Regions from separate parts of the Kitasatospora sp. NPDC056138 genome, predicted to be linked through region 3. Evidence: riboswitches for the same ligand, from Rfam matches in the RefSeq annotation. Region 3 holds a riboswitch; each other region holds the start of a gene.
What was found. A riboswitch is a leader RNA that binds a small molecule or an ion and turns the genes downstream of it on or off. The one in region 3 is predicted to bind cobalamin.
Positions count from the first base shown of each region.

Region 1: linked by a shared signal. The riboswitch ahead of ACFC1R_RS25330 (HoxN/HupN/NixA family nickel/cobalt transporter) and the one ahead of cobN (cobaltochelatase subunit CobN) in region 3 are both predicted to bind cobalamin.
Region 2: linked by a shared signal. The riboswitch ahead of ACFC1R_RS13265 (CbtB-domain containing protein) and the one ahead of cobN (cobaltochelatase subunit CobN) in region 3 are both predicted to bind cobalamin.

Region 1 covers NZ_JBHJVK010000046.1:4,315-14,226, forward strand. Annotated here, with positions in the region: gene ACFC1R_RS25285 (Fpg/Nei family DNA glycosylase) at 1-215, shown strand, start outside; gene ACFC1R_RS25290 (hypothetical protein) at 254-442, shown strand; gene ACFC1R_RS25295 (MarR family winged helix-turn-helix transcriptional regulator) at 500-934, opposite strand; gene ACFC1R_RS25300 (zinc-binding alcohol dehydrogenase family protein) at 1,036-1,983, shown strand; gene ACFC1R_RS25305 (peptide-N4-asparagine amidase) at 2,212-3,879, shown strand; gene ACFC1R_RS25310 (M14 family metallopeptidase) at 3,959-5,026, opposite strand; gene ACFC1R_RS25315 (hypothetical protein) at 5,042-5,353, opposite strand; gene ACFC1R_RS25320 (TetR/AcrR family transcriptional regulator) at 5,450-6,190, opposite strand; gene ACFC1R_RS25325 (ArsR/SmtB family transcription factor) at 6,310-6,672, opposite strand; cobalamin riboswitch at 6,755-6,971, shown strand; gene ACFC1R_RS25330 (HoxN/HupN/NixA family nickel/cobalt transporter) at 7,002-8,105, shown strand; gene ACFC1R_RS25335 (MFS transporter) at 8,182-9,498, opposite strand; gene ACFC1R_RS25340 (winged helix-turn-helix transcriptional regulator) at 9,596-9,912, shown strand, end outside.
Region 2 covers NZ_JBHJVK010000016.1:67,786-77,697, reverse strand. Annotated here, with positions in the region: gene ACFC1R_RS13300 (FAD-dependent oxidoreductase) at 1-838, shown strand, start outside; gene ACFC1R_RS13295 (TetR/AcrR family transcriptional regulator) at 1,060-1,641, opposite strand; gene ACFC1R_RS13290 (nuclear transport factor 2 family protein) at 1,740-2,198, shown strand; gene meaB (methylmalonyl Co-A mutase-associated GTPase MeaB) at 2,401-3,402, opposite strand; gene scpA (methylmalonyl-CoA mutase) at 3,415-5,619, opposite strand; gene ACFC1R_RS13275 (methylmalonyl-CoA mutase family protein) at 5,616-7,499, opposite strand; gene ACFC1R_RS13270 ((2Fe-2S) ferredoxin domain-containing protein) at 7,609-8,094, opposite strand; cobalamin riboswitch at 8,147-8,267, opposite strand; cobalamin riboswitch at 8,478-8,600, shown strand; gene ACFC1R_RS13265 (CbtB-domain containing protein) at 8,636-8,851, shown strand; gene ACFC1R_RS13260 (CbtA family protein) at 8,876-9,739, shown strand; gene ACFC1R_RS13255 ((2Fe-2S)-binding protein) at 9,736-9,912, shown strand, end outside.
Region 3 covers NZ_JBHJVK010000037.1:15,123-25,034, forward strand. Annotated here, with positions in the region: gene ACFC1R_RS22170 (precorrin-2 C(20)-methyltransferase) at 1-960, opposite strand, end outside; gene ACFC1R_RS22175 (precorrin-8X methylmutase) at 957-1,583, opposite strand; gene ACFC1R_RS22180 (cobalamin biosynthesis protein CobG) at 1,580-2,815, opposite strand; cobalamin riboswitch at 2,902-3,054, shown strand; gene cobN (cobaltochelatase subunit CobN) at 3,322-6,933, shown strand; gene lnt (apolipoprotein N-acyltransferase) at 7,142-8,686, shown strand; gene ACFC1R_RS22195 (VOC family protein) at 8,713-9,477, opposite strand; gene ACFC1R_RS22200 (NADP-dependent oxidoreductase) at 9,491-9,912, opposite strand, start outside.

The DNA of each region.
Region 1 (9,912 bases), on a different contig from region 3:
TGCGGGACGGCGTCGGGGCGGGCCGGATCGACACCGTACGGCCCGAACACACGCCCGAGGCGATGGGGCGCCCGCCGCGGGTGGACGACCACGGCGGCGAGGTCTACGTCTATCGCCGGGCCGCGATGCCCTGCCTGGTCTGCGGCACCGAGGTCCGTACCGAGACGCACGCCGCCCGCAACCTCTTCTGGTGCCCCACCTGTCAGCAGCGCTAGCCGTGCGGTCCGCTGTTCTCGGGGGCGAGGCGGACGGCATGGACGACGCGGACGACGAGATCGAGGTCGTGCCTGCGGTCCGCTCAACCGGGTCCGCGCCCGGCTTCGGTGCCCGGTCGAACGCCGTGCGGCTCAAGCGGCGGCGGATCCTCTGCCGGGCCTGCAGCGTCCCGGACGGGCTGACGTCGGCAGCCGGAGTCGGCCTCACCCCGGAGGGTCGCTGCTGAGCGGGCTCGCTGTTCGATCACGGCCACCGACCGACTTCGGAATGCCCGTCCGGCGGCCTAGCGGTCGGCGATGATCCGCCTGAGCAGGTCGTTGAGCTGTTCGCGTTCGGCGGGGCTGAGCGGGGCGACGAGTTCGGCGTTGGCCTGTTCGCCGAGGGCCTCCGTGCGGTGCAGCAGTTCGCACCCGCCGGGGGAGAGGGTGATCAGGTTCCGCCGGGCGTCCTTGGGGTCGCGGGTCCGGGTGACGAGGTCGCGGGCCTGCAGGTCGTTGAGGACCGTGACCATGTCCTTGGGGTCGATCTTGACGGTGCGGGCCAGCTCGGCCTGGGCGACCGGCTGGTACTCGGCGACCGCGCACAGCACGGCGTGGTGCGACAGCCGCAGCTCGACCTCGGCGAGGTGATCCGCGACCAGGCGGTGGCCGAGGGCGGCGGCGCGGCCGAGCAGCCAGCTCGGCAGGGTCTGGAGGCGTCTGAGCGCGGGGTCGGTCATGACCGGAATCCTATCGCCAAAACGTTGGACATCCCCATGGATTTACATCTATCGTTGGGATCGCCAACGAAACGTTGGTGATCCCAACGAAGGGTGTTCCCATGCGCAAGGTCAGGATGCACGGCTACGACGGTCCCTCGGCGCTCCGGCTGGACGAGGTCCCCGCGCCACTGGCCGGCCCGGGCGAACTGCTGGTCCGCGTCGAGGTGGCCGGCCTCACCCTTCCGGTCCTCAAGGTGCTGAACGGCTTCGGCCGGGTCCCGCTGCCGCACACTCCGGGTGGTGACCTGGTCGGCCGGGTGGAGGCCGTCGGCCAGGGGGTGAAGGGCTACCGGGTCGGCGACCGGGTCGGTGGGGTGGTCTTCCAGGACCTGTACGCCGAACTGGTCCCGGTCCAGGCCGCGCTGGTCACGCCGGTGCCCGAGGAGATCGCCGCGGCCGACGCCCTGGCGGTCGTCCGCGGCGGACTGGTCGCGCTCGCCGCGCTGCGCGCCGGGCGGCTGGAGCGGGGCGACTCGGTCCTGATCACCGCCGCCGCGGGCGGGGTCGGCCACCTCGCCGTCCAACTGGCCCGCGCGCTCGGCGCGAGCCGGGTGGTCGCGGCGGTCGGCTCGGCGGCCAAGGCGGAGTTCGTCCGCGGGCTCGGTGCGGACGAGGTGGTCCGCTACCAGGACGCAGCCTGGGGCGAGCCGGTCGACCTGGTCGTCGACAGTGTCGGCGGGCAGGTGCTCCAGCGGGCGGCCGAGGCCCTCGTCCCGTTCGGCCGACTGGTCGTCAACAGCGGTGCGGGCGGCACCCTGGACGCGGGCGTGCTGCTGCGCGGCATGCACACCGTCACCGGGCTGGCGATGGCCCAGCTCTCGCGGTTGCGGCCCGACCTGGTCGAGAGCCACCGTGCCGAGCTCTGGGCGCTGCTGGCGGACGGGGCGCTGCGCCCGGTCGCCGAGCGGTTCCCGCTGGAACGGGCTGCGGAGGCCGCGGAGGTGCTGGCGGCGCGGGCCAATCTCGGCAAGCTGCTGCTCGACCTCTCCCTGGAGCCGGCCGCCTGATGCCTGCCGTCTGATGCGGACTTTCTGACGCCGGCCGCCAGGTGCCAGCCACTCCGGCTCCTGCGCCCACTCCGGCGCCGGCTCCTGCCTCCCACTCCGGCGGCGGCCGCACGCCACGCCCTTGACAGGTCCAGTTCACCGCCTGGAGGATGCCCGGTGGCCCGCTCGCGACGACGGGTCGTCAGCATCCGTCGGTGGCACCGGCGGTGAGAAACGAGGTCGAGGGCTTTGTCAGCGCACCCCGCACTCCGCCGGACGGCCCGGTTGCTGCTCGCCGCCCTGCTCGCCCTGGTCGCCACCCTGACGGCCGGCGCCCCGGCGCACGCCGACTTCGGCACCGACTACCACGACCCGTTCACCGTCACCCAGCCCCTGAAGCGGCCCACCACCGCATCCTGTGCGGTCGAGGTGATGCACGAGCGGCAGTTCCGCAACGGGTACGGCAACCCGCCGGACACCCCGTACGTCGGACAGCTCACCCCGCCCACCGCCTGCGCGGGTCCGTGGTCGAAGGTGGTGCTCGACCTGCACGGACAGGTGGCCGGACGACAGTTCGACCGGCTCTTCACCGTCCGGGTCGGCGGCATCGAGGTGATGATGTCCTCCACCCCCGAGCCCTCCCAGGACGGCATCGAGTGGCGGGTCGAGCACGACCTCACCCGCTACGCACCGCTGCTGAACACCCCTCAGCCCTTCGAGTTCGACCTGGCCAACGTCACCGACGCCACCTACACCGGCGTCTTCACCGTCTCGGCCACCGTCACCTACTACACCGCCGACGCCGCCTGGCCCGCGCCCGAACAGGCCGACCGGCTGCTCACCACCGGCGCTTTCAGCCTCACCCAGGCCGCGCCCTCGGCCGCCAGGGACCTGGTCTTCCCGGCCAACCTGGAGCGCCTCACCGCCGAGGTGTACGCCAGGGGCGGCGGCGCCTGCGAGGAGTTCGCCTACGCCTCCGCGCCGGACGACTTCGTCTCCCGGAACCCCGGGCTGGGCTACTGCGGCAAGGGCCCGTTCCGCGAGCTGCGGCTCGCCGTGGACGGCCGGATCGCCGGGACGGTGTGGCCGTACCCGGTGATCTACACCGGCGGCTGGGAACCGCTGCTGTGGCGACCGGTCCCCGGGATCTTCGCCTTCGACCTTCCCGCGTACCAGGTGGACCTCACCCCGTACGTCGGTCTGCTGCTCGACGGCCGTCCGCACTCCGTGTCGATCACGGTCAACCAGGCCGAGAAGCAGGGCAACGACGCCTGGACCGGCCAGGTCAACCTGTTCGCCGGGGTGGACCACGGCAGTGCCAGGACCACCGGTGCGCTGACCGACCACCGGGTCGCCCCCGACGCCGCCGTCTCCACCACGCTGGACGACCAGGGCGGCGGCAGTGGCGCCTGGCAGGTCACCGCGGTCCGCCACGATCTCGCCCGGGGCTGGGTGCAGACCTCGCACGGCCGGGTCACCACCGAGGTCCGCAGCGACCTGAGCTTCCGCTCGGGGCAGCAGCTGCGGGACAAGGGCAACGACCTGGTGCTGCACAACGACGCCGACCTGACCCGGACCACCTCCAGCTGGGGCGGGGGCCCGCACCGGGTCCGCACCGTGCGCGAGGGCGAGCCGCTGGACGTGACCTACCGCAGCACTTCGGACTCCGCCGGGAACTCCGACCAGCGCACCGCCATGCGGCTCGGCTACCACCGCACCGACACCACGGCCGTCGGCGCCCGGATCACCGCCCGCTCGACCGTCGACCACACCCTGAGCCCGAGCGCCCACCGCCAGAGCGGTGCCACCACGGTGCGCACCGCCGACTCCACCGAGAGCTACCGCGCCACCGGCCCCGACGGACCGTACGCGCGCACCGTCACCACCCGCGACGGCTGGCCGGTGGACGGCGGCTGACGGGAGCGCCCGACGGCGTGATCGGGCGTGATCAGGCGGCCCCGGACGACCCCTGACGGTCGTCCTGGGCCGCCGGTCGCTACTTCAGTGCCGCCAGGCAGAACTGCACGAGCCCGGCGTCCACGTCCTTGATGATCTTCGCCATCTCCGCCCAGGGCGGCTGGAACTCGGTGCCCCACTCGACGGTGTAGCCGAAGATCTTGCCCTTCTCCGGGTCGGCGAGGTGCCGGGAGAAGGCGTAGTCGTCGCTGGTTCCGCTGGTCGGGTAGAGGTCGTAGCCGGCCTTCGGCGTGTAGCCGGTGCCACGGACGCTCTGCAGCCCCTGGCAGAACTGCTGGGCGAGCAGGGTCGAGGTGTCGAAGTCGTCCTTGGCGATGAACTCGCCGTAGGCGTCGTGGGCGATGCCGCGCTTCCCGTCGAAGGTGGGGTTCAGGAAGGTCATGGTCCTGTCGGTGGACTGGTTGTTGTCGTCGCCCCAGACGTAGAGCATGTCCTCGGAGTAGCTGTGCACGTCGACGAACCACCGGGTGCGCGGGTAGGACTCCAGCAGTGCGCGGACGTTGCGCGTCTCGGGTTCGGAGAACGCACTCGGGCCGTGGAACACCTGGTAGTCGCAGGGGTCGGCGGAGACCTGGACCCCGGAGGCCGGGGCGAACGCGGTGGTGAAGTCGAACAGGAAGTCGTAGTTGCGGTTGATGTCCACCCCGACGCAGGCGGCGCGGCCGCCCGAGTACGCCGGGTTGCGGTTCTTGCGCCACATCGGGTCGACGGTCTGGCTGTAGTGGCGTCCGTCCGGGTTGACCAGCGGGAAGACCACGAGGTCCAGGCCCTCCACCACGGCGCGCACCTGTGCGGAGCCGAAGCTCGCGGCGCCGTAGCGCAGGCCGGTGCCGACGTGGTACGCCTCCAGCAGGTCGGCGGCGAGGTGGACGAGGATCTCGCAGCTGCCCCATTCGCGGGCGTGCACCCCGCCGATCAGCACGGCGCAGTCCCGGGTGCCGGTCGGGGCGGTGCCGATCCGCAGGGCGTGGCAGGCGGTCTTCTCGACCGAGGTCTCGGGGAGGGTGAGGAGTTGACAGAGCGCCGGGTACGCGGTCGACAGGTTGGTCACCGCGGAGTCGACCTCGGCGGTGTTCAGGTACGACATCTCGACCTCCTGAGGTCAGTCCTGCACCTTGAGGCCCAGGCCGCGCGGAACCTGTTCCCCGGCGGCGTACCGGTTGCCCTGCCCGACCTCGGCCTGGCGGGCGCGCCCGGTGGCGGAGGCGTCCTCGATCACCTGGACCGTCACGCCCTCGCGCTGGAGCGCCTCGGCTTCGTCCGGGGAGACGTAAGCCTCGACGCTGATGCTCTCGTCCGCGCCGCGACTGGGGCGTCCGCCGACGTCCGGCCGTTTCTCGCGGAGGAGGGCGTGCAGTGTGGCAGGGTCCGTGGCCGTGACGCGGACCCGGAGAATCGTGTCGCGAGTGGACATGGCGACCTCTTCCGGGGGCGCCGTCGGAGCGCTCGTCGCAGACGTCGACGACGGCGCGGCCTGTGTAGGGATATGTCCTATGTGTACCTCGTATCCTCAGCCTGCTCTTCCGTCGTAGAACGCGTCAAGGGGGGCGTCGGGCATTCGGCTGAGCAGACTGTCGAGCCCGTCCAGCAGTTCCTGCTGGTCGTCGTAGTCGGCGAGCAGCGGGACGAGTGCCCGCAGCCTCGGGTACTGGTCGGCGGCCAGCCGGTGCAGGCCCAGCCGCAGCATCGGGTCCGGCTCGTCCGGGTTGTCGATCACCTGGCGCTTGTCGACCAGCAGGCAGCCGAGGTTCCAGGCCACGAACATCCGGTAGACCATGAGCGAGGTGGTGTGGTCGAACCCGGCCCGGCCGAGCACGGCGAAGACGTGCTCGGTGAGCTGCAGCATCGGGGCCGGTCGGCGGGCCATCGGGACGCTCAGCGGGCGGGTGGCCACCAGCGGCAGGATCTCGGGATGGGCGTGCGCCACGACGGCGAACGTACGGGCGATGCGGCGCAGCTCCGCGCGCCAGGCCTGGCCGCCCTCGGCCGGTTCGGTGGCCTCGGCCGAGGTCCGCAGCAGGGCGTTCACCTCGGCGAAGAAGGCTTCGACCAGACCGTCCACCAGGGCTTCCTTGCCCGGGGTGTAGCGGTAGATGGCCATCGACTCCACCCCCAGCTCGGCGGCCAGGCGGCGCATGGTGAGCGCGGCCAGCCCCTCCCGGTCGACCAGTGCGACGGCTGCGGAGAGCACCAGGGGGCGGCTCAGGCGTCCTCGCTTCTCCGGAGTGCTCCGGTCGGGCTCCGCTGCCATGTCGGCCTCCCTCGCCTGCCTGCGGGGACGAACCCGGGCTGTTGTCGGGTGACACCAAAAGGATACAAGGTATGTATCAGGCATAAAGCGACGCGGGACGGACGACTTGTGCGGCCGGGTCAGTCCTGGTGGCCGAGCACCCCGTGGGCCAGGACCTCGGCGACGGCGGTGTCGACCAGCCGGTAGCGGATGATCCGCCCGTCGCGCTCGCCGCTGACCAGCCCGCCGGCGCGCAGCAGCCGCAGCGCCTGGGAGACGGCGGGGTCGCGCATTCCGGTGGCGACGGCGAGGTCGGTGACGGCGAGCGGTCCCGTCTCGTACAGGGCCAGCAGCAGCGAGAGCCGTCCGGGGTCGGCGAGCAGGGCGAAGCGCTCGGCCCAGGCCCGGACGTGCTCGGTGTCGCCGATCGCGGCGATGGCCTCGCAGACCCGGTGCCCGTCGATGGTCCTGCGGTCGGCGCGGTCGGCGGGGACGAGATGCATGCCTCGCATTCTCGCAGCAGACCCCTGTGATACCGGACACCTGCACAGCTGTGCAGGCTTGCAGCGGTGGCGCGCGGACCCCTACGGTTGTCCCCGCCGTGGTGTTCGGGAAGACCGGTGACAGACCCTCAGGGGTCTCAGACCGGAGCGGCCCTCGCCACTGTGATCGGGAAGTACCGGCACCATCCCCGTCCCTGCCAGGGCCGGGCGGCCACTGGACGCAGCCGCGTCCGGGAAGGCCGGGTGCGGGTGCGTTCGACCCGTCAGCCAGGAGACCGGCCACGGCATCTCACGAAGTGATCCACGAGGTGCTGGAGCGTGACCCGCAGATGACCCTGCCCGGAATCGAGACCGCCCCGGCGGCGGCCCCCGCCCTGCCGGCCTTCCGCTGGAAGCGCGAGGACACGGTGCGGACCGCCGGTCTGATGGCCGTGATCCTGGCCATGCACGTGCTGGCCTTCGGAACCCTGATCTTCCTGGTGGTGCCGGAGAAGTACGAGGTGGGCACCCAGGTCTACGGGGTCGGCCTCGGCATCACCGCCTACACCCTCGGCATGCGGCACGCCTTCGACGCCGACCACATCGCCGTCATCGACAACACCACCCGCAAGCTGATGGCCGACGGCAAGCGCCCGGTCTCGGTGGGCTTCTGGTTCGCGCTCGGGCACTCCTCGATGGTGGTGGTGATGGCCGCGCTGGTGGCCGGAGGCGCGGCGCTGGCCGGGACGCTGATGGACGATCAGTCGACCACCCACCAGGTGCTCGGCATGGTCGGCACCACCGCCTCCGGGGTCTTCCTCTACCTGATCGCGGCGCTCAACCTGGCCGCGCTGGTGGGCATCGCGAAGGTGTTCCGGGCGATGCGCGCGGGCCGGTACGACGAGAGCGAGCTGGAGGCGCACCTCAACTCGCGGGGTCTGATGAACCGCATCCTCTCCCGTGCCACCCGTTCGATCACCCGCCCCGGTCAGATGTTCCCGGTCGGCATGGTGCTCGGTCTCGGCTTCGACACCGCGACCGAGGTCACCCTGATGGTGATGGCGGGTTCGGGCGCGGCGGCCGGTCTGCCCTGGTACGCCATCGTCTGCCTGCCGCTGCTGTTCGCGGCGGGGATGAGCCTGTTCGACACCCTCGACGGCACCTTCATGAACTTCGCGTACCAGTGGGCGTTCTCCAACCCGGTCCGCAAGGTGTACTACAACCTGACCATCACCGGCCTGTCGATCGCGGTCGCCTTCATCATCGGCACCATCGAACTGGTCGGCGTGCTGCACGAGAAGCTCGACCTCACCGACCCGGTGACGGGCTGGATCGCCGGACTGAGCCTGGACAACGTCGGGTTCGTGATCGTCGGCCTGTTCGTCGTGGTCTGGGTGGCGGCGGTCGGCTACTGGCGCTTCGCCAAGGTCGAGCAGCGCTGGTCGACGGAGTAGGCCGCGCCGTGGACGCGCCGTCCGCTCGCTCCGGCGCCGGCCGGGCCTGATCGTCCGGGCGGCGGGCGGCGGGCGGTTACGAGCGGGGGATCGACACGTCCCGCTCCGCGCCTGCCGGCGCGGCCCGCCCACCCGCTGAGCGCTCCGGGCGCGGGAGGTCCGCCGTCCCGCGCCCGGAACGCAGGCGGGCGGCGGTGGGCCGGGCAGCGGCGAACACGGCCAGCCCGGCGAGGGCGGCGAATCCGGCGCACAGCGGCCAGAGCAGGCCGGGCGCGGACTGGTAGAGCGCCCCGCCGAGCGGCGGCGCGAGTACGGTGCCGCTGGTCGAGGCCCCCGCGTAGAGGCTCTGGAAGCGGCCCTGGAACTCCTGCGGCGCGCTGTCCGCGACATAGGCGGTCGCCGGGGTCTTGTAGAGGATCTCGCCCGCCGTGACCAGCAGCATCATGACCACCGCGGTGCCCACCGACGCCCCCGAGGCCAGCGCCGCGAAGCCCGCACCGACCAGCAGCAGACCGGTCCCGATGATCCGCAGCGGCGCCCGGTCGCGCAGCGCGACGGTGGCCGGCAACTCCAGCAGCAGGATCGCCCCGCCGTTGACCGCCAGCACCAGGCCGTACACGCCGGTGCCGATCCCGTGGTCGGCCAGGAACACGGGCAGGGTCGAGTACTGCTGCCGGTAGACCGTGTCGACCACGACGATCGCGGGGAGCAGCACCAGCAGCGCGGGCCTGGCCCGCAGGGCCGTCCACAGTCCGCTCCGGGCGGCGGCCGGCCGGCTGCGGGGCCGGCCGGCCGTCACCACCCGCGCGGCGTACACGGCGAAGAGCAGCGATCCCAGGCCGTCGGCACGGAACAGCCACTCGTAGGACCAGTGGGTCGCCACCAGTGCGCCGAGCGGCGGCCCGACGGTGAACCCGGCGTTGGACGCGAACCGCATCACCGCGAAGCCCTGCCGCCGGTCGCCCGGCGGCACGGTCTCGGCGACCAGCGCCGAGTTGGCCGCCCGTACGGTTCCGGCCGCGTACTGGCAGACCGGCAGCACCAGCAGCAGGGCGGCCGTCGGCAGCGCGGGCAGTGCGACCAGTCCGGCGCCGGAGACCGCGGCCCCGGTGAGCAGCGTGCGGCGGTGCCCGAAGCGGTCGCCGAACCAGCCGCCGGTGAAGTTGCCGGCCACCAGCCCGATGCCGCCGAGACCGGCCACCGTCCCGGCCCCGGCCGTGCTCAGCCCCCGCCCGTCGGTCAGGTAGACGAAGAGGTAGACGAAGGTGAAGGCCATCACCATGTTGACGAAGGACCCCGCCGCCAGCAGCCACACCACCTTCGGTACGGCCCGCAGCGCACCGCCGGACCGTCCGCCGCCCCCCTGCCCAGCCGCTTCGCTCCTGCCGCGCATCTTCGCCCCCTTGTCAGTTCATTTTGGGAACTGACTATGGCAGCCTGGCAGAGTCAGGGTCAACGCCCGATCCCGATCACATCCCGGAGGTGGCCAGGTGGTCCGACGCGGCGACCCGGAGGACGTCAACTGCTCGATCGCCCAGGCACTGGACGTGGTGGGGGACAGCTGGACGCTGTTGATCATCCGTGACGCGGCCCGCGGGCTGACCCGCTTCGAGCAGTTCCAGCAGGAGCTCGGTCTCTCCAGGAAGGTGCTGGCCGAACGGCTGCGCCTGCTGGTCGACGCTCAGGTGCTCACCCGCCAGCCGTACCAGGAGCGGCCCCTGCGCCACGAGTACCGGCTGACCCCGCGCGGGCGGGCGCTGCTGCCGGTGCTGGTCGCGCTCCAGGACTGGGGCGACAGCTGGCTGCT
Region 2 (9,912 bases), on a different contig from region 3:
CGCCTGGCTGATCGCGGCCGGCTGCCGCCCGCCCGTGGTCGACAGCCACCGCACCGGGATCGCCTACCTGTGCCGCTGGTACCGCCTGCGTGCCGACGGCCCGCGTGACCCCGGGCGGGTGAAGACCGGTTCGGTCGCACCGTTCGCGCTCGCCGGCGTCTTCCCTTCCGACAACGACACCTTCGCGGTGAGCCTGATGCTCTCCACCGGTGATCCGACCCGCGGCGCGCTCACCGACCCCGCCGTGTTCGAGGCCGCCGCCCGCCGCTTCCCCGCGACCGCCGCCTGGCTCGACCTGGCCCCCGAACCGCAGTCAGCCGTCCTGGCGATGGCCGGCCTGGACAACCGCTGGACCTCCCTCGTCGATGAGGACGGACCTGTCGTCACGGGCCTGGTCAACGCGGGGGACAGCCTCGTCCACACCAACCCCACCCTGGGCCACGGCGTGGCCCTCGGCCTGCGTGCCGCCCAGTACCTCGCCGCCCATGTCGACCAGGTCGCCGCCGACCCCATCGGCTACCACGCCTGGACGGCACAGGTCCTCCGCCCGTGGTTCGACGCGCAGGTGACGGCCGACCGCGGCAACGAGCAACGCCTCAGCGCGAGTTCACTGCCCCCGGATCGGCGGGCTGCTGCCCTGGCCGTCTGCGCCTTCGACGATCCCGTCGTCATGCGGGCCCGAGCCCAGGTGCGCCATCTCCTGCGACCGGCCGACGAGGCCTACGGCACCGATGAGGTGGACCGACACGTCACCGCTTGGCTGGCCGCCCACCCGGACTTCTCGCCGAAGCCCGACGGCCCGACCCGAGACCAGTGGGACGCGCTCATCCCGGGCTGAGCGCTTGCCCGGCACCTGGTACCGAAGGCCGACGCAGCCACCACCCGAGTGCTTGACGCACCCTCCGAAACCACCGGGCGCGAAGGCTGTCGGCCGTCACTTCCGGAAACCGCCAACTGCCACTGCCAATCCGAATCCGCCTCGGCTGGCCCCTGGACCGGCCCTCCGCGCCGGGGTCGGCAGCCACCGCTCGCGCGCAACTCCCTTGCGGGGGCCGGGAGTCACGCCCGGGGTGCCCTCGCTGCCGCGGCCGTTGCGAGGGTTTCGGCCGCCGCACGGGCGTGGCGGGCGGGGGTCGGGTCGCCGCTGATCGCGGCGGTGGTGATCGCGCCGTCGATCAGCAGCACCAACTGCTCGGCCAGCGCCGACGGATCGTCGGCTCCCAGGTCGCGGGTGATGTCGGTCAGCTGTTCCCGGACGGCGCGCTTGTGGTCGCGTGCGGCGCGGGCCACACCGTCCGCGGTGGCGCCCAGCTCGCCGAAGGAGTTGATGAAGGCGCAGCCCCGGGAGCCGGGCCCGGCGAGCCAGGCGTACAGCCAGTCGAAGACTGCCGACAGCCTGCCTTCCGGCGTGGTGGCGGTTCGGTCGACGTACTCGGACAGCTCGGCGCGCCAGCTCTCGTCGCGGCGCCGCAGGTACTCCTCCACCAGGTCGGTCTTGGACGGGAAGCACTGGTACAGCCGCTTCAGCGACACGCCGGAGGCGGCGCGGAGCTCGTCCATGGCCACGGTCTGGATACCGCGTTCGTAGAACAGCCGCTCGGCGGCGTCGAGCAACCGCGTGCGGGCCTCTTCGTGATCCACAGCACCTCCAGCTACCAATGAGAACGATGATTCTCTAGACTAGCCGACATCGAGAGAACGGCCGTTCTCTCGACTGTTCCCCATGAGAGGAGACCGTCATGGCGCCACGATCCCCGTTCCCGCCGTACGACGAGCAGACCGCGCTCCAGAAGGTCCAGGCCGCCGAGGACGCGTGGAACACCCGTGATCCCGAACGCGTCGCACTCGCCTACACGGAGGATTCGGTCTGGCGGAACCGGGACCGGTTCCTCACCGGCCGGGAGGAGATCGTGGCCTTTCTGCGCGAGAAGTGGTCCCGGGAGCTGGACTACGCCCTGCGCAAGGAGCTCTGGGGCTTCCTGGGTGACCGGATCGCGGTCCGGTTCCAGTACGAGTGCCGGGACGCAGCGGGTCAGTGGTGGCGCAGTTACGGCAACGAGCTGTGGGAGTTCAGCGCGGACGGGCTGATGCGCCGCAGGGAGGCGAGCATCAACGACGTCCGCATCACCGAGGCGGAGCGGCGGATCTTCGGGCCGCGTCCGGCGGCCGAACGGGGAGTCACGTTCCCGGTCTGGTGAGGGCGCGCCTCCCGCCGCAGTGAACCGGCCGCGCCGGGCGGCGCCCGGAGAGGGCCCGGATGGAGCCCGGACGCAGAGCTGCGGTGCCCCGCAGCGGTCGGTGGCCAGCGGTCGACGGCCAACGGTCAGCCGCCGACCGCCGACCGCCGACCGCCGACCGCCGACCGTCAGCCGTCAGCCGTCAGCCGTCAGCCGTCAGCCGTCAGTGGTCGACGGGCAGCGGGCGGAAGGCGGCCATGATGCGTTCGGCGGCCATGGTCGCGGTGAGCGTGCCCTCGCGGACCTGCTGTTCCAGGTCGGGGGAGATGCCGCGGACCTCGGGGTGCTCGTGCAGCTGGGAGAGCAACTGGTCGTGGACCATCGCCCAGGTCCAGCCGACCTGCTGGTCGCGGCGTTTGGCGGCGAGCGCTCCGGTGGTGTCGAGGATCCGGCGGTGCTGCTGGAGCCGCTCCCAGAGGGTGTCGAGGCCGGTGCCGTCCCGGCCGCTGCAGGTGAGCACGGGGGGCGTCCAGGCGGCGTCGGGGGACTGGAGCAGCCGCAGGGCACCGGCCAACTCCCGCGCGGCGGCGCGGGCGTCGGTCTCGTGCGGGCCGTCGGCCTTGTTGACGGCGACCAGGTCGGCGAGCTCCAGGATGCCCTTCTTGATGCCCTGGAGCTGGTCGCCGGTACGGGCCAGGGTGAGCAGCAGGAAGGAGTCGACCATGTCGGCGACGGCGGTCTCGGACTGCCCGACGCCGACCGTCTCGACCAGGACGACGTCGTACCCGGCGGCCTCCATCACCACCATGCTCTCGCGGGTGGCGCGGGCGACCCCGCCGAGCGTGCCCGAGGTGGGCGAGGGCCGGACGAAGGCGTTCGGATCGGTGGAGAGCTTCTCCATCCGGGTCTTGTCGCCCAGGATGGAGCCGCCGGTGCGGCTGGACGTCGGGTCGACGGCGAGCACCGCGACCCGGTGGCCGAGCCCGGTGAGCATCGTGCCCAGGGCCTCGATGAAGGTGGACTTGCCCACCCCGGGCACACCGGTGATCCCGACCCGGACGGCCCGGCCCGAGTGCGGCAGCAGCTCGACCAGCAGCCGCTGGGCGAGCGCCCGGTGGTCGGGCCGGGTGGACTCCACCAGGGTGATGGCCCGCGCGATCCAGGCGCGCGAGCCGTCCAGGACACCCTGCCGGTACTGGTCGAGGTCGAGTGTGCGAGGCGCCATCGGCTCAGCGGCTCACAGCTCGTGGCCGAGGTCGGCGGCGAGCGACTTCAGCAGGTCGTGGGCGGCGTCCGGGATCACCGTGCCCGGCGGGAAGACGGCGGCGGCGCCGGCCGCGTACAGGGCGTCGAAGTCCTGCGGGGGGATGACCCCGCCGACCACGATGGTGATGTCCTCCCGTCCGGCCTCGGCCAGTTCGGCGCGGAGCGCCGGGACCAGCGTCAGGTGCCCGGCGGCCAGCGAGGAGACGCCGACGATGTGCACGTCGGCCTCCACCGCCTGGCGCGCGACCTCGGCCGGGGTCTGGAACAGCGGGCCCACGTCCACGGTGAAGCCGAGGTCGGCGAAGGCGGTCGCGATCACCTTCTGACCCCGGTCGTGCCCGTCCTGGCCCATCTTGGCGACCAGGATGCGCGGGCGGCGGCCCTCGGCGTCCTCGAAGCGCTCGACCAGGTCGCGGGTGCGCTGAACGGCGGTGGAGGGGCCTGCCTCGTCTCGGTACACACCGGAGATGGTACGGATCTGGCCGGAGTGGCGTCCGTACACCTTCTCCAGTGCGTCGGAGATCTCACCGACCGTCGCCTTGGCGCGGGCGGCGTTCACCGCGAGGGCGAGCAGGTTGCCCTCCAGGCTGTCGCCGCGTCCGGCGCCCGCCTCGGCGGCCCGGGTGAGCGCGTGCAGCGCGTCCTGGCAGGCGGCCTCGTCGCGTTCGGCGCGCAGCCGGCGCAGCTTCTCGACCTGCTGGGCGCGGACCGAGGAGTTGTCGACCTTGAGGACGTCGATCTGCTCGTCGTTGGCGACCCGGTACTTGTTGACGCCGATCACCGGCTGGCGGCCGGAGTCGATCCGGGCCTGGGTACGGGCCGCGGCCTCCTCGACCCGCAGCTTGGGGATGCCCGCGTCGATGGCCTTGGCCATCCCGCCCGCCGCTTCGACCTCCTGGATGTGCTGCCAGGCCCGTGCCGCGAGGTCGTGGGTGAGCTTCTCCACGTACGCGCTGCCGCCCCAGGGGTCGATCACCCGGCAGGTGCCCGACTCCTGCTGGAGCATCAGCTGGGTGTTGCGGGCGATCCGGGCCGAGAAGTCGGTCGGCAGGGCGAGGGCCTCGTCGAGGGCGTTGGTGTGCAGCGACTGGGTGTGGCCCTGGGTGGCGGCCATCGCCTCCACGCAGGTGCGGGTGACGTTGTTGAAGACGTCCTGCGCGGTGAGGGACCAGCCGGAGGTCTGCGAATGGGTGCGCAGCGACAGCGACTTGGCGTTCTTGGGGTCGAACTGCTTGACCAGCTTCGCCCAGAGCAGCCGGGCGGCGCGCAGCTTGGCGATCTCCATGAAGTAGTTCATGCCGATCGCCCAGAAGAACGACAGCCGCGGCGCGAAGGCGTCCACGTCCAGTCCGGCGCCCAGGCCGGCCCGCAGGTACTCCACACCGTCGGCCAGGGTGTAGGCCAGTTCCAGGTCGGCCGTGGCTCCGGCCTCCTGGATGTGGTAGCCGGAGATGGAGATCGAGTTGTAGCGCGGCATCTTCTGCGAGGTGTACGCGAAGATGTCCGAGATGATCCGCATCGAGGGCTGCGGCGGGTAGATGTAGGTGTTGCGGACCATGAACTCCTTGAGGATGTCGTTCTGGATGGTCCCCGCCAGCTTCTCGGGCGGCACCCCCTGCTCCTCGGCCGCCACGATGTACAGCGCCAGTACCGGCAGCACCGCGCCGTTCATCGTCATCGACACCGACATCCGGTCCAGCGGGATGCCGTCGAAGAGCTGGCGCATGTCGTAGATGGAGTCGATGGCCACGCCCGCCATGCCGACGTCGCCGGTCACCCGGGGGTGGTCGCTGTCGTAGCCGCGGTGGGTCGGCAGGTCGAAGGCGACCGACAGGCCCTTCTGGCCGGCCGCCAGGTTGCGCCGGTAGAAGGCGTTGGACTCCTCCGCGGTGGAGAAGCCGGCGTACTGGCGGACCGTCCACGGCTGGTTGACGTACATCGTCGGGTACGGGCCGCGCAGGTAGGGGGCGATGCCCGGGTAGGTGCCGAGGAAGTCCAGGCCGGCCAGGTCCTCGGCGGTGTACAGCGGCTTGACGCCGATGCCCTCCGGGGTCTCCCAGACCAGTTCCTCGACCTCCTTGCCGGTCGCCTGCTGCCAGGCCGTCCGCCACTGCTCGCCGGTGGCGGACGGGCCGCTCTCCCCGTCGAGAGCGATCCCGGTGAAGTCGGGGATCATCGCGCCACTCCGATCTCGTCGAGCACCGAGGACAGGACCGCGACCGCGTCGCAGCCCGCGAAGACGAACTCGTCCACCCCGGCCTTCTGGTACGCCTCACGTGCCTCGCCCGGACGCCCCGCCAGCAGCACCCGCCGGGCGCCGGCGGCCTTCAGCGCGGCCGCGACCTCCTCGGCGTGCTCCGCGTAGAGCTGGTCACTGGAGCACAGGCAGGCCACGCTCGCGCCGCTCGCGGCGAACGCCTCGGCCAGCGCGGTGCCGTCGACCCCCTCGGCCGTGCCGGTCTCGATGCCACCGGCCTGGAAGAGGTTGGCGGCGAACGAGGACCGCGCCGTGTGGACGGCCGCCGGCCCGAGGGCCGCCAGGAACAGCGCGGGACGGGCACCGGTGGCGGCCAGGTGGGCGTCGGAGCGGGACCGCAGTGCCTCGTACGCCTCGGCCCGCCGCACCCTGGGCAGGCCACCGCCGAGCGGCGCCGGCGCCGCCGGGCGGACCAGCGGCTGCTCCTGGAGGTTGGGGAACTCGCTGACGCCGGTGATGGGTTCGCGCCGCTTGGCCAGCGCGGTGGAGCGCGCGGCCCAGGTGGCGGCGGTCCGCTCGCTGATCAGCCCGGAGGTGAGGGCGGCCCGCTGGCCGCCGGCCCGCTCGATCTCCTGGAACCACGCCCAGGCGGCCCGAGCCAGCTCGTCGGTGAGCTGCTCGACGTACCAGGAGCCGCCGGCCGGATCGATGACCCGGGCCAGGTAGGACTCCTCCAGCAGGATCGACTGGGTGTTGCGGGCGATCCGCCGCGCGAACGCGTCCGGGAGCCCGACCGCGCTGTCGAAGGGCAGCACGCTCACCGCGTCGGCTCCGCCGACCCCGGCGGCCAGGCACGCGACGGTGGTGCGCAGCATGTTCACCCACGGGTCGCGCTCGGTCATCATCACGCCGGAGGTGACGGCGTGCTGGCGCTGCGCCGCGGCCTGGGGCGACGCCCCGGACAGCTGCGTCACCCGGGCCCACAGCCGCCGGGCGGCGCGGAACTTGGCGATGGTCAGGAACTGGTCGGCGTCGGCGGCGAGGCGGAACTCCAGCTGCGCGCAGGCGGCGTCGACCGACAGACCGGCCGAGGTGAGCCCGCGCAGGTACGCGACGCCGGTGGCGAGCGAACAGCCGAGTTCCTGGGCCGGGGAGGCGCCGGCGTCGTGGTAGGGGAGGGCGTCGACGGTGAGGGCGCGCAGACCGGGGTGATCGCGGTCGCAGCGGAGGGCCAGCGCGGCGGCCTCGGCCAGCAGGGCGTCGGTGTCGGCGTCCTTGCCGGTGCGGGCGAGCAGACCGAGCGGGTCCGCGCCGAGGTTGCCGGCGGCGGCCGCCGGGCCGACCCCGCGCTCCTCGTACAGCCGTAGCAACTGCTCGGCCGCGTGGCCGAATCCGGCACCGGCGTCGAGGACGACGGCGGCCAGGTCGAGGTAGACGCCCTGGAGGACGTCCGGCAGGGCCGTCGCGGGCAGGCCGGTGTCCGAGACCTCCAGCCAGAGCGAGGTCACGCCGTTCTCCAGGTCGGCGAGCACGGCCTCGTTGGCCCGCCGGGGATCCGGATCGGTGTGGCGCTGGCGCACGTCCCAGCCCGAGACCGCCGCGCCCTGCGGCCGACCGCCCCGGACGAACGGGGGGAAGCCCGGGTAGCCGGCGGCGGCCGAGCCGTCCTCGGCGGTGTACAGCGGACGGACTCGTAGTCCGTCCTGGAGTTCACTGGAGAGGACTTCCTCGGCCTGGACACCGGTGGCGTCCGGCGCACCGGACTTGCGCAGCACGCCTTCGACCAGGCGCTGCCACCGCTCACGGCTTGCGTCCGGGAACTCGGCGGCCAGGGGGAGCCCATGGGGCAGGACCGTCATAGGGGAAGGTTAATGCTCGTCAGCCCGGCTCTATCAGTGCCCAGGAGTGTGACCTTGAACTCGCTGCACTGGAGGGTACCCGGAGTGCCAGCCGGCCGGCCGGCAGGGTTCACGACCTCTGCCGGGTGCCCCCCGTGCTGTCCGCCAGGGCCGGCCGTCCCGTCGCCGTCGCCGTCCTCCTCGTCCTGATGGTCCGCCGGGGGCCGGGAGTGGGGATGCGCAGCGACTCCAGTGCGGGCGGCAGCGGTCCGTCGTGCGGGAACCGCTCGATGCCGAGCCCGATCCGCCGGACCCAGGCGCAGAGGCCGGCCGTGTCGGCGGGGTCGGTCACGTTGCCGAGCCAGACCGGTGCGGTCGGCCGTTCGCCCGGAAGCCGCCCCCGGGTGCGGACGACGACGACATTGGCCAGTTCGCACGGTCCCAGGCAGTCGGTGACCACCAGGTTCGCGGCGGGGAGGTCCTCGACGGCCTCGGCGAGTGCGGACAGCTGACCCAGGTGGTCGGTGCCCGGCCGTTTCGCGGCACTGCCGCAGCAGCAGCCGCGGCACAGGACGACGTCGACGGCCGCCGTGCGGGCAGCCCTGACCGATGACACCGCAGAACCTCCTCGTGGGGTCCGCGCCCCGACCTCCGGAGAAACCACGGGTCAGTGTTCTGACTCCCGGATCCACGCGTCCCGGGGCCTCCGACCGCTGCACAGCGGTCGTCGGCCGGGGTCGCTCCCCGGTCACAGTGGCGGGACCGCCCCGGAATCGCACCGGGTTCCTGCACACCGTGGTCTCGGATGCTCACCGCATCCCGGGTGTGACCCTGCCGCAGAAGTGACGGTCCGTCAACTGGTGGCGAAGCGGCCTGCGGTGTCGTCGGGCCGGCTTCCGGTGTGCGCCGGGGCGCAGCACCCGGCGTGTCCCAAAGCCGTGGCCGTCGCGGCCCCGGGGTGCCGCGAAGGCGTTGACCGTTCGTACAAGCCGCCCTTAACCTCCCCTTACAAGTGATGGTTCGAGGAAGCCGGTGCGAATCCGGCGCGGTCGCGCCACTGTGAGTCCACCGCCCGCCGGGCAGTGGGCAAGTCAGACACTCCCCGTCACGCCCGCTCCAACGAACAGGGACGCACGATCCCGCTAGGAGGGCTCACTGTGAGCAGTCTGTCCGCGCCCGGAACCATCGCCACGCCCGTGGTGGTCCCCAATGCCAGAGCCGCTCTGTGGCTGATCGGCACCGCGCTCCTCGCACTCCTCGCCTACTACTTCATCGGCGTCGACCAGGGTGCTGTCTCCGTCTTCGGGAACGACATGCACATCCACGAATTCGTCCACGACTCCCGCCACTTCCTCGGCTTCCCCTGCCACTGACCGGGGCCGGGACAACAGCTGATCATGGAAAAGAGAATCATCCTGCGCGGCCTGCTGGCCGGCGCGGTGGCCGGCCTGCTCGCGTTCGTCTTCGCGCGGATCTTCGCCGAGCCGCAGATCAACCAGGCCATCGACTACGAGAGCGGCCGTGACGCCGCCCAGGAACTGCTGGACAAGGCCGCCGGCCTTCCGGTGGAAGCCGCCGGACCGGACCTCTTCAGCCGTACCGTCCAGGCCAATGTCGGCATCGGGACCGGCATGATCCTGTTCGGGGCGGCCATGGGAGCCCTGTTCGCCGTCGCCTACCTGCTGTGCCTGGGCCGGGTCGGCCGGCTGCGGGCCCGCAGCCTGTCCCTGCTGGTCGCCGGCGGCGGGTTCGTCGGCTTCTACCTGGTGCCCTTCGTGAAGTACCCGGCCAACCCGCCGGCCATCGGCCACCCGGACACCATCAAGGAGCGCGGTTCGCTCTACCTGGTGATGGTGCTGTGCTCGATCGTGTTCCTGGTGGCGGCCGTCTGGCTGGGCCAGCGACTCCAGGCCCGGTTCGGCAACTGGAACGCCACCCTGCTCGCGGCGGGCGGCTACGCCGTCGCGATCGGGATCGTGATGGCCCTGCTGCCGTCGCTGGGCCAACTCGCCGACAACGTCCACACCTTCGGAAACCACCCCACCGAGACACCGCTGCCGCTGGAGAACTCCCAGGGGGCGATCGTCTACCCGGGCTTCCCGGCCGACGTGCTGTTCTCCTTCCGCCTCTACTCGGTCGCGGCCCAGCTGATCATGTGGTCCACCATCGGCCTGGTCTTCGCCCCGATGGCGCAGCGCCTGCTCCAGCCGGCCGCCGAGTCACCCGCCCCGGCCGGCTCGCCGGATCCGGTGGCCGCGTGACCCTCCCCTCCCACGGGAACCCGGTCCCAGCGCAACTCGAAGCGCTGGGACCGTACTTCGCCCTGGACCAGCACGACCCGGACGAGCCGCCGCAGCCACCGTGGCGGTCGATGGGGGAGCTCCTCACCGACGCATCGGTCCTCGCGGACCGGGTCCAGGCCGTCCGCGCCTTC
Region 3 (9,912 bases):
CTGGCCGGGGCGGACGGGCACCCGGTCGATGTAGGTGGTGTAGCCCACCAGGTCGGTGGCGGCGGCGAGTTCACCGCGCGCCTCCGGGGTCAGCCAGAGCGGTCCGGCCGGCCCGAGACCGACCACCACCACCTCGCCGACAGCGACCGGATCGACGACGGTCGGCACCGCGGCCGACTCGACATCAGCCGGCTCGACGGCGCCCGGCTCGACGGGGGCGAGCCCGACCCGGCTCGGCAGGACCGCGACCGAGAAGTACGGCACGCTCTCGGGGTCCACCTCGGCCAGCGGCGCGGTGCGCTCGCCCGCCATGGTGGCCCGCTCGACGTACCGGGCCTCCGCCAGCCGGCCCGACCGCTCCAGCGCCCGCCGCACGGTCGGGAAGGTCCGGCCGAGCTTCATCACGACCGCCGAGTCGGTGGCGGCCAGACGCGCGGTCAGCTCCTCCTCGGGGAGGGTGCCGGGCAGGATGGTCAGCACCTCCTCGGCCTCGACCAGCGGGGTGCCGAGCCGAGCGGCGGCGGCGCTCACCGAGGTCACACCGGGCACCACCTCGGTGGGGTACCGGTGCGCCAGGCGCTTGTGCATGTGCTGGTACGAGCCGTAGAAGAGCGGATCGCCCTCGGCCAGCACCACGACGGTGCGGCCCGCGTCCAGGTGGGCGGCCAGCCGGGCGGCGGCCTCCTCGTAGAACTCGTCCAGCGCGCCCCGGTAGCCGCCGGGGTGGTCGGTGGTCTCGACCGTGACCGGGTAGACCAGCTGCTCCTCGATCTGGTCACCACGCAGGTAGCGCTCGGCTATCGAGCGGGCGATCGAGCGGCCGTGCCGGGCGCTGTGGTAGGCCACCACGTCCGCCCGGCCGATCAGCGCGGCGGCGCGGACGGTCACCAGCTCCGGGTCGCCGGGGCCGAGCCCGACACCGTAGAGACGTCCGGTGCCGATCTCCTGATGGTCCGTCACTCTTCCTCGCTCGCAATCGCGTTGATGGCGGCAGCGGCGATCGCACTGCCACCGCGCCGACCGCGCACCACCAGGTGCTCCAGCCCGGACGGGTGCACGGCCAGTGCCTCCTTGGACTCGGCGGCGCCGATGAAGCCGACCGGCACGCCGATCACGGCGGCCGGGCGCGGGGCACCGGCCTCGATCAGCTCCAGCAGGCGGAACAGCGAGGTCGGCGCGTTGCCCACGGCGACCACCGCGCCTTCGAGCCGGGGCAGCCACAGCTCCATCGCGGCGGCACTGCGGGTGTTGCCCATCTTCTTCGCCAGCTCGGGCACCGAGGGGTCGGAGAGGGTGCAGACCACCTCGTTGTCGGCGGGCAGCCGCTTGCGCGTGACACCGCTGGCGACCATCGACACGTCGCACAGGATCGGCGCACCGGCGTGCAGCGCGGCGCGCGCGCTCGCGACCACGCCGGGCGACCAGAGCAGGTCCTCGACCAGGTCGGTCATGCCGCACGCGTGGATCATCCGCACGGCGACCTGCGCCACGTCGGCGGGCAGGTGGGCCAGTTCGGCCTCGGCCCGGATGGTGGCAAAGGACTGGCGGTAGATGGCCGCGCCGTCCTTCTCGTACTCGATCACTTCGTCCTCCGGGCCTCGGCCACTGCCTCGGCCATCTGCTCTGTCGTCACGTTCGCTGACAAGGGGCGTGCTGCTGCCGGGGGTTCCACCGACGTACCGATCCGGGTCACCCGGTAGCCCTGCCCAGTGGCGAGCACGTCCACCCACTCCCCCGCCGGATGTCCGCAGCGCCGCTCGCAGCCCGACCAGTGCACGGGCAGGCCGCCCGGGGCCGCCGCGTCCAACGCCCGTGCGGCGTCCGCCCGCACGTCGGCCTGCGACTTGGCGCAGCCGGGCAGGCCGGTGCAGGCGCTGGCCCGCTCCCAGGCCGAGCCGGGGTCGGTGCGGAACCCGGCGCGCGCCAGGACGGGCAGCCGCTCCGCGGGCGCGCCGGGCAGCACCACGCCGCGCCAGGGCGTCAGCCGGAGCCCGTCGGCCGCGGCCGCGGCCAGGGTCCGCCACTGGGCGGCGCCGACCCGGCCGAAGCGCAGGCCGACCGAGAGGCCGCCGGGCAGCACGCCCGGCGCCGGGGTCGCGCCCGGCAGCGCGGGCAGGGCTTCCGGGCCCGGGTCGAGCAGCTGCGGCACCTCACGCAGGTGCCAGGCCGCGGTGCCGGTGGCCCGCAGCGCGCGCAGGAACTCCTCGGCGGCGGCGAGGGCGTGTTCGACCGCCTGACCGGGGGGCACCCGGCGGGCGGTGGCGGCGCGTCCGAGGCGCAGCAGGGCGCCGCCGTCCGCGGTTGCGATCAATGTCACATCGGCGTCCAGGGCGGCGGTGTCACCGCGCCCGTCGTCCAGGGCGAACAGGAACTTGCCGGAGAGCTGCGCCGCCGGCCCGCTCGCGCAGAGCCGCCGGTCGAGCTCGCGCACCCAGGACTGCACGTCCGCGTGGCCCAGCCCGTCGAGCCCGGCGGCCGGGGAGGCGACGATGTTGCGGACCCGCTCGTGGGTGTCCGAGGGCAGCAGCCCGGCGGCGCGCAGCCGGCTCCCGAGTTCGCGGCCGCAGTCCGAAGGCAGGCCGCGCAGTTGGACGTTGCCGCGCGAGGTGGTCTCCAGCTCGCCGTCGCCCAGCTCCTCGGCGGCGTCGGCGAGCGCGAGTGCCTGACGGACCGTCAGCAGGCCGCCGGGGACGCGGATCCTGGCGAGCGCGCCGTCGTCGGCGGTATGCAGACGAAGGGCCCCCGGGCAGGCGTCCGAACGACCGCGGTCGGGCGCACCGGGGCCCGCTGCGGCGGCGTCGGGTGTGGGTGGCATGGCGGCGAGCATACAGATTGCCGGTCCGGATGCAGCGTCCCGCCGATCACACTTCCGGTCGGCACTCCCCCAGCTCAGCCCCACCCCGTACGATGCTCCCGGACGGTCCTGGTGGGCCGTCCACGCCAGCGACGGCGCCAAGGGGAGGAAACCGGTGCAAACCCGGTGCGGTCCCGCCACTGTGACCACGGTTCACGCCGTGGGAGCCAGGAACTCCTGCCGTCCTCCATGCTTCCCCGGCCTCCGGCCGGGGGGACCCCCCGGGGCGCGGACCCCGAGGAAGGCCTGAGACCTATGCGCTGCCGCGTGCCCGTACGGGCTGCCGCGACCCGCCCGCCCTCGGACCCGGCCCCGGCCGGGCCGCGGAGACGCTCCGGGCGCCCTGAGCCGACGCTGACGTTTTCCGCTCCCTCGCTCCCCCTTTCGCCGCTCGCCTGCCGCCCATCGTCCTCGGCGGCGGCGCGCCCTTCGGCTCGGAGCACCGACCTGGCCGGGAGGGCCTTCGCATGATCCTGCTGCTTTCCACCTCGGACACCGATCTGCTGAGCGCCCGTGCCTCCCGGGGCCCGGTCGGCTACCGCCTCGGCAACCCCGCCCGGCTGACCGCCGGGGACCTGCCGGCCCTGCTGGAGGGCACCGACCTGGTGGTCGTCCGGCTGCTCGGCGGCCGCCGGGCCTGGGAGGAGGGCCTGGACGCGCTGCTCGCGGGCCCGCGCCCGGTGGTCGTGCTGACGGGTGAGCAGGCGCCGGACGCCCAGCTGATGGAGCTGTCCACGGTGCCCGCCGGGATCGCCGCCGAGGCGCACGCCTACCTGGCGCACGGCGGCGCGGCCAACCTGGCCGAGCTCGGCGCCTTCCTCTCCGACACCGTGCTGCTCACCGGGCACGGCTTCGCGCCGCCCGCCTCCGCCCCGGCCTGGGGCCCGCTGGAGCGCACCCCCCGGAACGCGGACGGCCCGGTCATCGCGGTGCTCTACTACCGCGCCCACCACATGAGCGGCAACACCGCCTTCGTCGAGGACCTGTGCCGGGCGATCGAGGACCAGGGCGCCCGCCCGAAGCCGCTGTACTGCTCCTCGCTGCGCGGCGCCGAGCCCGAGCTGCTGGCCGAGCTGGGCCAGGCGGACGCGATCGTCACCACCGTGCTCGCGGCCGGCGGCACCCGCCCGGCCGACGCGCAGGCGGGCGGCGACGAGGAGGCCTGGGACGCGGGGGCACTCGCCGGGCTCGACCGCCCGATCCTCCAGGCGCTGTGCCTGACCTGGTCCCGCGCGGCCTGGGAGGCGAGCGACGACGGCCTCTCCCCGCTGGACACCGCCACCCAGGTGGCCGTCCCCGAGTTCGACGGCCGGCTGATCACCGTCCCGTTCTCCTTCAAGGAGCTGGACGAGGACGGGCTGACCGTCTACGCCGCCGACCCCGAGCGGGCCGCCCGGGTCGCGGGCATCGCGGTGCGGCACGCCCGGCTGCGCCACATCCCGGCCGCCGAGCGGCGGTTGGCGCTGGTGCTGTCCGCGTACCCGACCAAGCACGCCCGGGTCGGCAACGCCGTCGGCCTGGACACCCCCGCCAGCGCGGTCCGGCTGCTGCACCGCCTGCGTGCGGAGGGCATGGACCTCGGCACGGACCTGCCCGGCCTGGACGCGGCCGACGACGACTCGCACGAGGGCGACGCGCTGATCCACGCCCTGATCGCGGCCGGCGGCTACGACCAGGACTGGCTGACCGAGGAGCAGCTGGCCCGCAACCCGGTCCGCATCCCCGCCGCCGACTACCGCCGCTGGTACGCCGAGCTGCCCGCCGGGCTGCGCGAGCAGGTCGAGCAGCACTGGGGCCCGGCGCCCGGCGAGCTGTACGTGGACCGCTCGCAGAACCCGGACGGCGACATCGTGCTGGCCGCCATCCGCTCCGGCAACCTGCTGGTCCTGATCCAGCCGCCGCGCGGCTTCGGCGAGAACCCGGTGGCCATCTACCACGACCCCGACCTGCCCCCGAGCCACCACTACCTGGCCGCCTACCGCTGGATCGCGGCCTCCCGGCAGGACGGCGGCTTCGGCGCCGACGCGGTGATCCACCTCGGCAAGCACGGCAACCTGGAGTGGCTGCCGGGCAAGACGGCCGCCCTGTCGGCCGGCTGCGGCCCGGACGCCGTCCTCGGCGACCTCCCCCTGGTCTACCCCTTCCTGGTCAACGACCCGGGCGAGGGCACCCAGGCCAAGCGGCGCGCGCACGCGACCCTGGTCGACCACCTGGTCCCGCCGATGGCCCGCGCCGACTCCTACGGCGACATCGCGCGCCTGGAGCAACTGCTCGACGAGCACTCCAACATCGCCGCGATGGACCCGGCCAAGCTGCCCGCGATCCGCGCCCAGATCTGGACCCTGATCCAGGCCGCCCGGCTCGACCACGACCTCGGCCTCGACGAGCGCCCCGAGGACGACGGCTTCGACGACTTCCTGCTGCACGTCGACGGCTGGCTGTGCGAGGTGAAGGACGCCCAGATCCGGGACGGCCTGCACGTCCTCGGCCAGGCCCCGACGGGCGAGGACCGGATCAACATCGTGCTCGCCATCCTGCGGGCCCGGCAGATCTGGGGCGGCGTGAGCGCGCTGCCCGGTCTGCGCGAGGCGCTCGGCCTGGACGAGGCCGCGCTGACCCTCGGTGCCACCGACGCGGCGGAGGCCCGGGCGCGCGCCCTGGTCGAGGCGATGGAGGCCGAGGACTGGGCGCCGGAGGCGGTCGAGAAGGTCGCCGCCGGCCACCCCGAGGCGGTCCGCGACGTACTGGACTTCGCCGCCCGCCAGGTCGTCCCCCGCCTCGCGCGGACCACCGACGAGCTGGACGCCGTCCTGCACGCGCTGAACGGCGGGTTCGTCCCGGCGGGGCCGTCCGGTTCGCCGCTGCGCGGGCTGGTCAACGTGCTGCCGACCGGCCGCAACTTCTACTCCGTCGACCCCAAGGCCGTCCCCAGCAAGCTGGCCTGGGAGACCGGCCAGGCGCTGGCCGCCTCCCTGGTGGAGCGCTACCGGGCGGACAACGACGGGGCGTTCCCGCCCTCGGTCGGCCTCTCGCTCTGGGGCACCAGCGCGATGCGCACGGCGGGCGACGACATCGCCGAGGCCTTCGCCCTGCTGGGCGTCCGCCCGGTCTGGGACGACGCCTCGCGCCGGGTCACCGGCCTGGAGGCCATCGGCCTGGAGGAGTTGGGCCGCCCGCGCATCGACGTGACGCTGCGCATCTCCGGCTTCTTCCGGGACGCCTTCCCGCACGTGGTCAACCTGCTGGACGACGCGGTGCGCCTGGCCGCCCGGCAGGAGGAGGCGGACGAGCAGAACTTCGTCCGCGCCCACGTCCAGGCGGACCTCGCCGTGCACGGCGACGAGCGCAGGGCCACCGTCCGGGTCTTCGGCTCCCGCCCCGGCACGTACGGCGCGGGCCTGCTCCAGCTCATCGACAGCCGCGACTGGCGCACCGACGCCGACCTGGCGGAGGTCTACACCGTCTGGGGCGGCTACGCCTACGGCCGCGACCTGGGCGGCCGCCCGGCGCGTGAGGAGATGGAGACCGCGTACAAGCGGATCACCGTCGCCGCGAAGAACACCGACACCCGCGAGCACGACATCGCGGACTCCGACGACTACTTCCAGTACCACGGCGGCATGGTGGCCACCGTCCGCGCCCTCACCGGCAAGGCCCCGACCGCCTACATCGGCGACTCGACCCGGCCCGAGACGGTCCGCACCCGCACCCTGACCGAGGAGGCCGCACGGGTCTTCCGCGCCCGCGTGGTCAACCCGCGCTGGCTGGAGGCGATGCGCCGGCACGGGTACAAGGGCGCCTTCGAGATGGCCGCGACGGTGGACTACCTGTTCGGCTACGACGCCACCACGGGCGTGGTGGCCGACTGGATGTACGAGAAGCTCACCCAGGAGTACGTCCTCGACCCGACCAACCGCGAGTTCCTCGGTGCGGCCAACCCGTGGGCGCTGCACGGCATCAGCGAGCGTCTGCTGGAGGCGGCGGAGCGCGGCCTGTGGGCCGAGCCCGACCCGGAGCTGATCGACGCGCTGCGCACCGCCTTCCTGGAGACCGAGGGTGACCTGGAGGGCAACGGGTAGCCGCTGCCGGGCAGGCCCCGCGGCGCGGGAACTGTGCTTCCGGCCCGCCACGTTCGTGGCCGGCCGCTCGCACGGCCCCCGCGCCCGGGCGGCCCCGGACCTCCTGCCGCGCCCGGTGGAACGGCCAGGTCGCCCCCGTGGGCCTCGGTCGTGACACACCGACGTCGGTGACCTGGGCAGTCGTGCCGTTCGGGCGGACAATCGGGGCATGACGCCCCGCTCCGCCCGCCTCGCGGCGCTCCTCGCCGGCGCACTGCCCGTCCTCACCTTCCCCGTGCCCGGCCTGTCCGCGCTGGCCTGGGTCGTGCTGGTGCCCGGCCTGCTGCTGATGCAGCGGTCACCGAGCGGACGGGAGGCGGCAGTTCGGGGCTGGTGGTTCGGCGCCGGCTTCATCCTGGCCGCGATGTACTGGCTGGTCCCCTCGATCGGCCCGGCACTGCTCCTGCTGGCCGTGCTCTTCGGGTCGCTGCAGGCCGCACTCGGGCTCGCGGTCCGGCGGCTGCTCCACCCGCCGCTCACCCCCTGGCGGGCCCTCGGTGCGCTGGTGGTCGTCCCCTCCGTCTGGCTGAGCGGCGAGTACGCGCGCTCCTGGCACGCGCTCGGCGGGCCGTGGGCGCTGCTCGGCGCCAGCCAGTGGCAGCACCCGGCCGTCCTGGCGCTGGCCTCGGTCGGCGGTGCGTGGCTGGTGAGCGCCGCCGTGGCGGCGGCCAACACCGGGGTCGTCATCTTCCTGACCCACCGTCAGATGTCGGTCCGGGTACTGGCCGCCGGGGTGGCCGTCCTCGCGGTGGCCTCGGGACCGCTGCTGTTCGCCCTGCGCACCCAGCCCTCCCCGGCCGGGCAGGCGACGGTGGCCCTGGTCCAGCCGGGCGGCACCGCGGACCCCGACGCACGGTTCGACGCCGGTGTCCGGATCACCACCCGCCTGATCGGGCAGCCGCTGGACCTGGTGGTCTGGGCCGAGAGCAGCACCACCGACGACCTGGACCGCGACACCGCCACCGTGGAGCGGCTGCGCAGCCTCTCCACCGCAACCGGCGCCCAGCTCCTGGTCGGTGAGGACGCCCGCAAGGCCGACGGCCGGATCTCCAAGGACGCCGTCCTGGTCACGCCCGAGGGGATCGCCGCCCGCTACCGCAAGATCCGCCTGGTGCCGTTCGGCGAGTACATCCCGCTGCGGCCGGTGCTCGGCTGGATCGCCGGGGTCAGCAGGGCGGCGGGCGAGAACCGGATCCCGGGCACCGGCTTCCACCTCGTCCAGGCCGGCGCCCACGACGGCCGCCCGCTGCCGCTGGGAGTGCTGATCTGCTTCGAGTCCGCCTTCCCCGACATGTCCCGCACGGCGGCGGACGACGGCGCCCGGATGCTGGTCTACCAGTCGTCGACCTCGACCTTCCAGCACACCTGGGCACCCGCCCAGCACGCCTCGCTCGGCGCGCTGCGCGCCGCGGAGACCGGCCGTCCGGTGGTCCAGGCCGCCCTCACCGGCGAGTCGGTGGCCTACGACCGGCAGGGCCGCCGCCTGGCCCACCTGGGCACTTCGGCCGACGGCGCACTCACCGTCCGCGTCCCGCTCGCCGACCCGGCGGCCCGCACCTGGTACGACCGGCTCGGCGACTGGGCGCCGGTGTCGGCCGTCACCGTCACCCTGGGCGCCGCCGCCCTCGCCCTGCTCCGCCCCCGCCGCACGCCCGAGGACCCGGCGACGGCCGCACCCGCCACCGAGTCCTCCTGCACCACCACCGACGCCTGAGCCCGTGCCCGACCGGGCCCCGAGCCTCAGCCCTCGGCGCCCGCGGTGTGGATGCCGAACCTGGCTCCCTGCGCGTCGTGGAACACCGCCAACCGCGGGCCGCCCGGCACATCCGTCGGCGGAAGCATGACGGTCGCGCCGAGCCCCGCAGCCCGCTCCGCGGTCAGGTCGACGTCGGCGACCGCGAAGTAGGGCATCCAGTACGGCGGCACGTCCGGCGGGAACTGCTCGGCCATGTCGAGCATGCCGCCGAAGTCGTCGCCCGCCAGGCCCCACTGGGTGTACATCTCGCTCACCGTGACGCTCCAGCCGAAGACCCGGCTGTAGAACTCCTTGGCACCGGCGGTGTCCCGGGTGGCGAGTTCCACCCAGCCCAGCGAGCCCGGTTCGTTGAGCAGGCCGGCGCCCTTGAACGCGTTGGCCTGCCAGATGGTGAAGACCGCGTCGGACGGGTCCGCGAGCACCGCGAAGCGGCCGTCGTCACGGAGGTCGGTCGGTTCCTTCAGCACCTTGCCACCGGCCGTGGCGACCGCCGCCGCGGTGGCGTCGGCGTCCTCCGAGGCGAAGCAGACCAGCCAGGCGGTCCGCTGCTTGGGCGAGGAGATCGGGCTGATCGCGGCGACCGGGGCGTCGCCGACGAAGAACCGGGTGTAGCCGTCCACCTCCTCGCGCGGGTCGCTCTCCGCCCGCCAGCCGAAGAGTTCGCGGTAGAGGGTCCTGGCGGCCTCGGGGTCGGAGGTGCCCAGTTCGACCCAGCAGGGCGCGTTGACGGTGGGGGTGGTGATCTTCACGGTGGGCCTCCGATCAGCCGATGTCGAGGACGAGCTTGCCGCGGACGTGGCCCGACTCCACCTCGGAGAGGGCTCGGGCTGCGTGTTCCAGCGGGTAGGTGGCGGCGATGTGCTGGTCGAGCGCGTCGAAGGCGACCAGCTTGGCCAGCGCTTCGAGCGTGTCGGCGCCACGGCTGCGCCGGACGAACGCGCCGCCGAGTTCGGCGGCGGTGGTCGGGTCGACGGCGGAGACCAGCTTGGCCGGGTCGTTGAGCAGCGGCGCGACGGCCCGCGCGTCGTCGCCGCCGACCAGGTCGACGATCCCGTCCACACCGTCCGGAGCGAGGGCCCGGATCCGCTCGGCCACGCCGTCGCCGTACCTGACCTGGACGGCGCCGAGCGACTCCACGTAGGCCCGGTTGCGGTCCCCCGCCGTGCCGAGCACGGTCAGTCCGT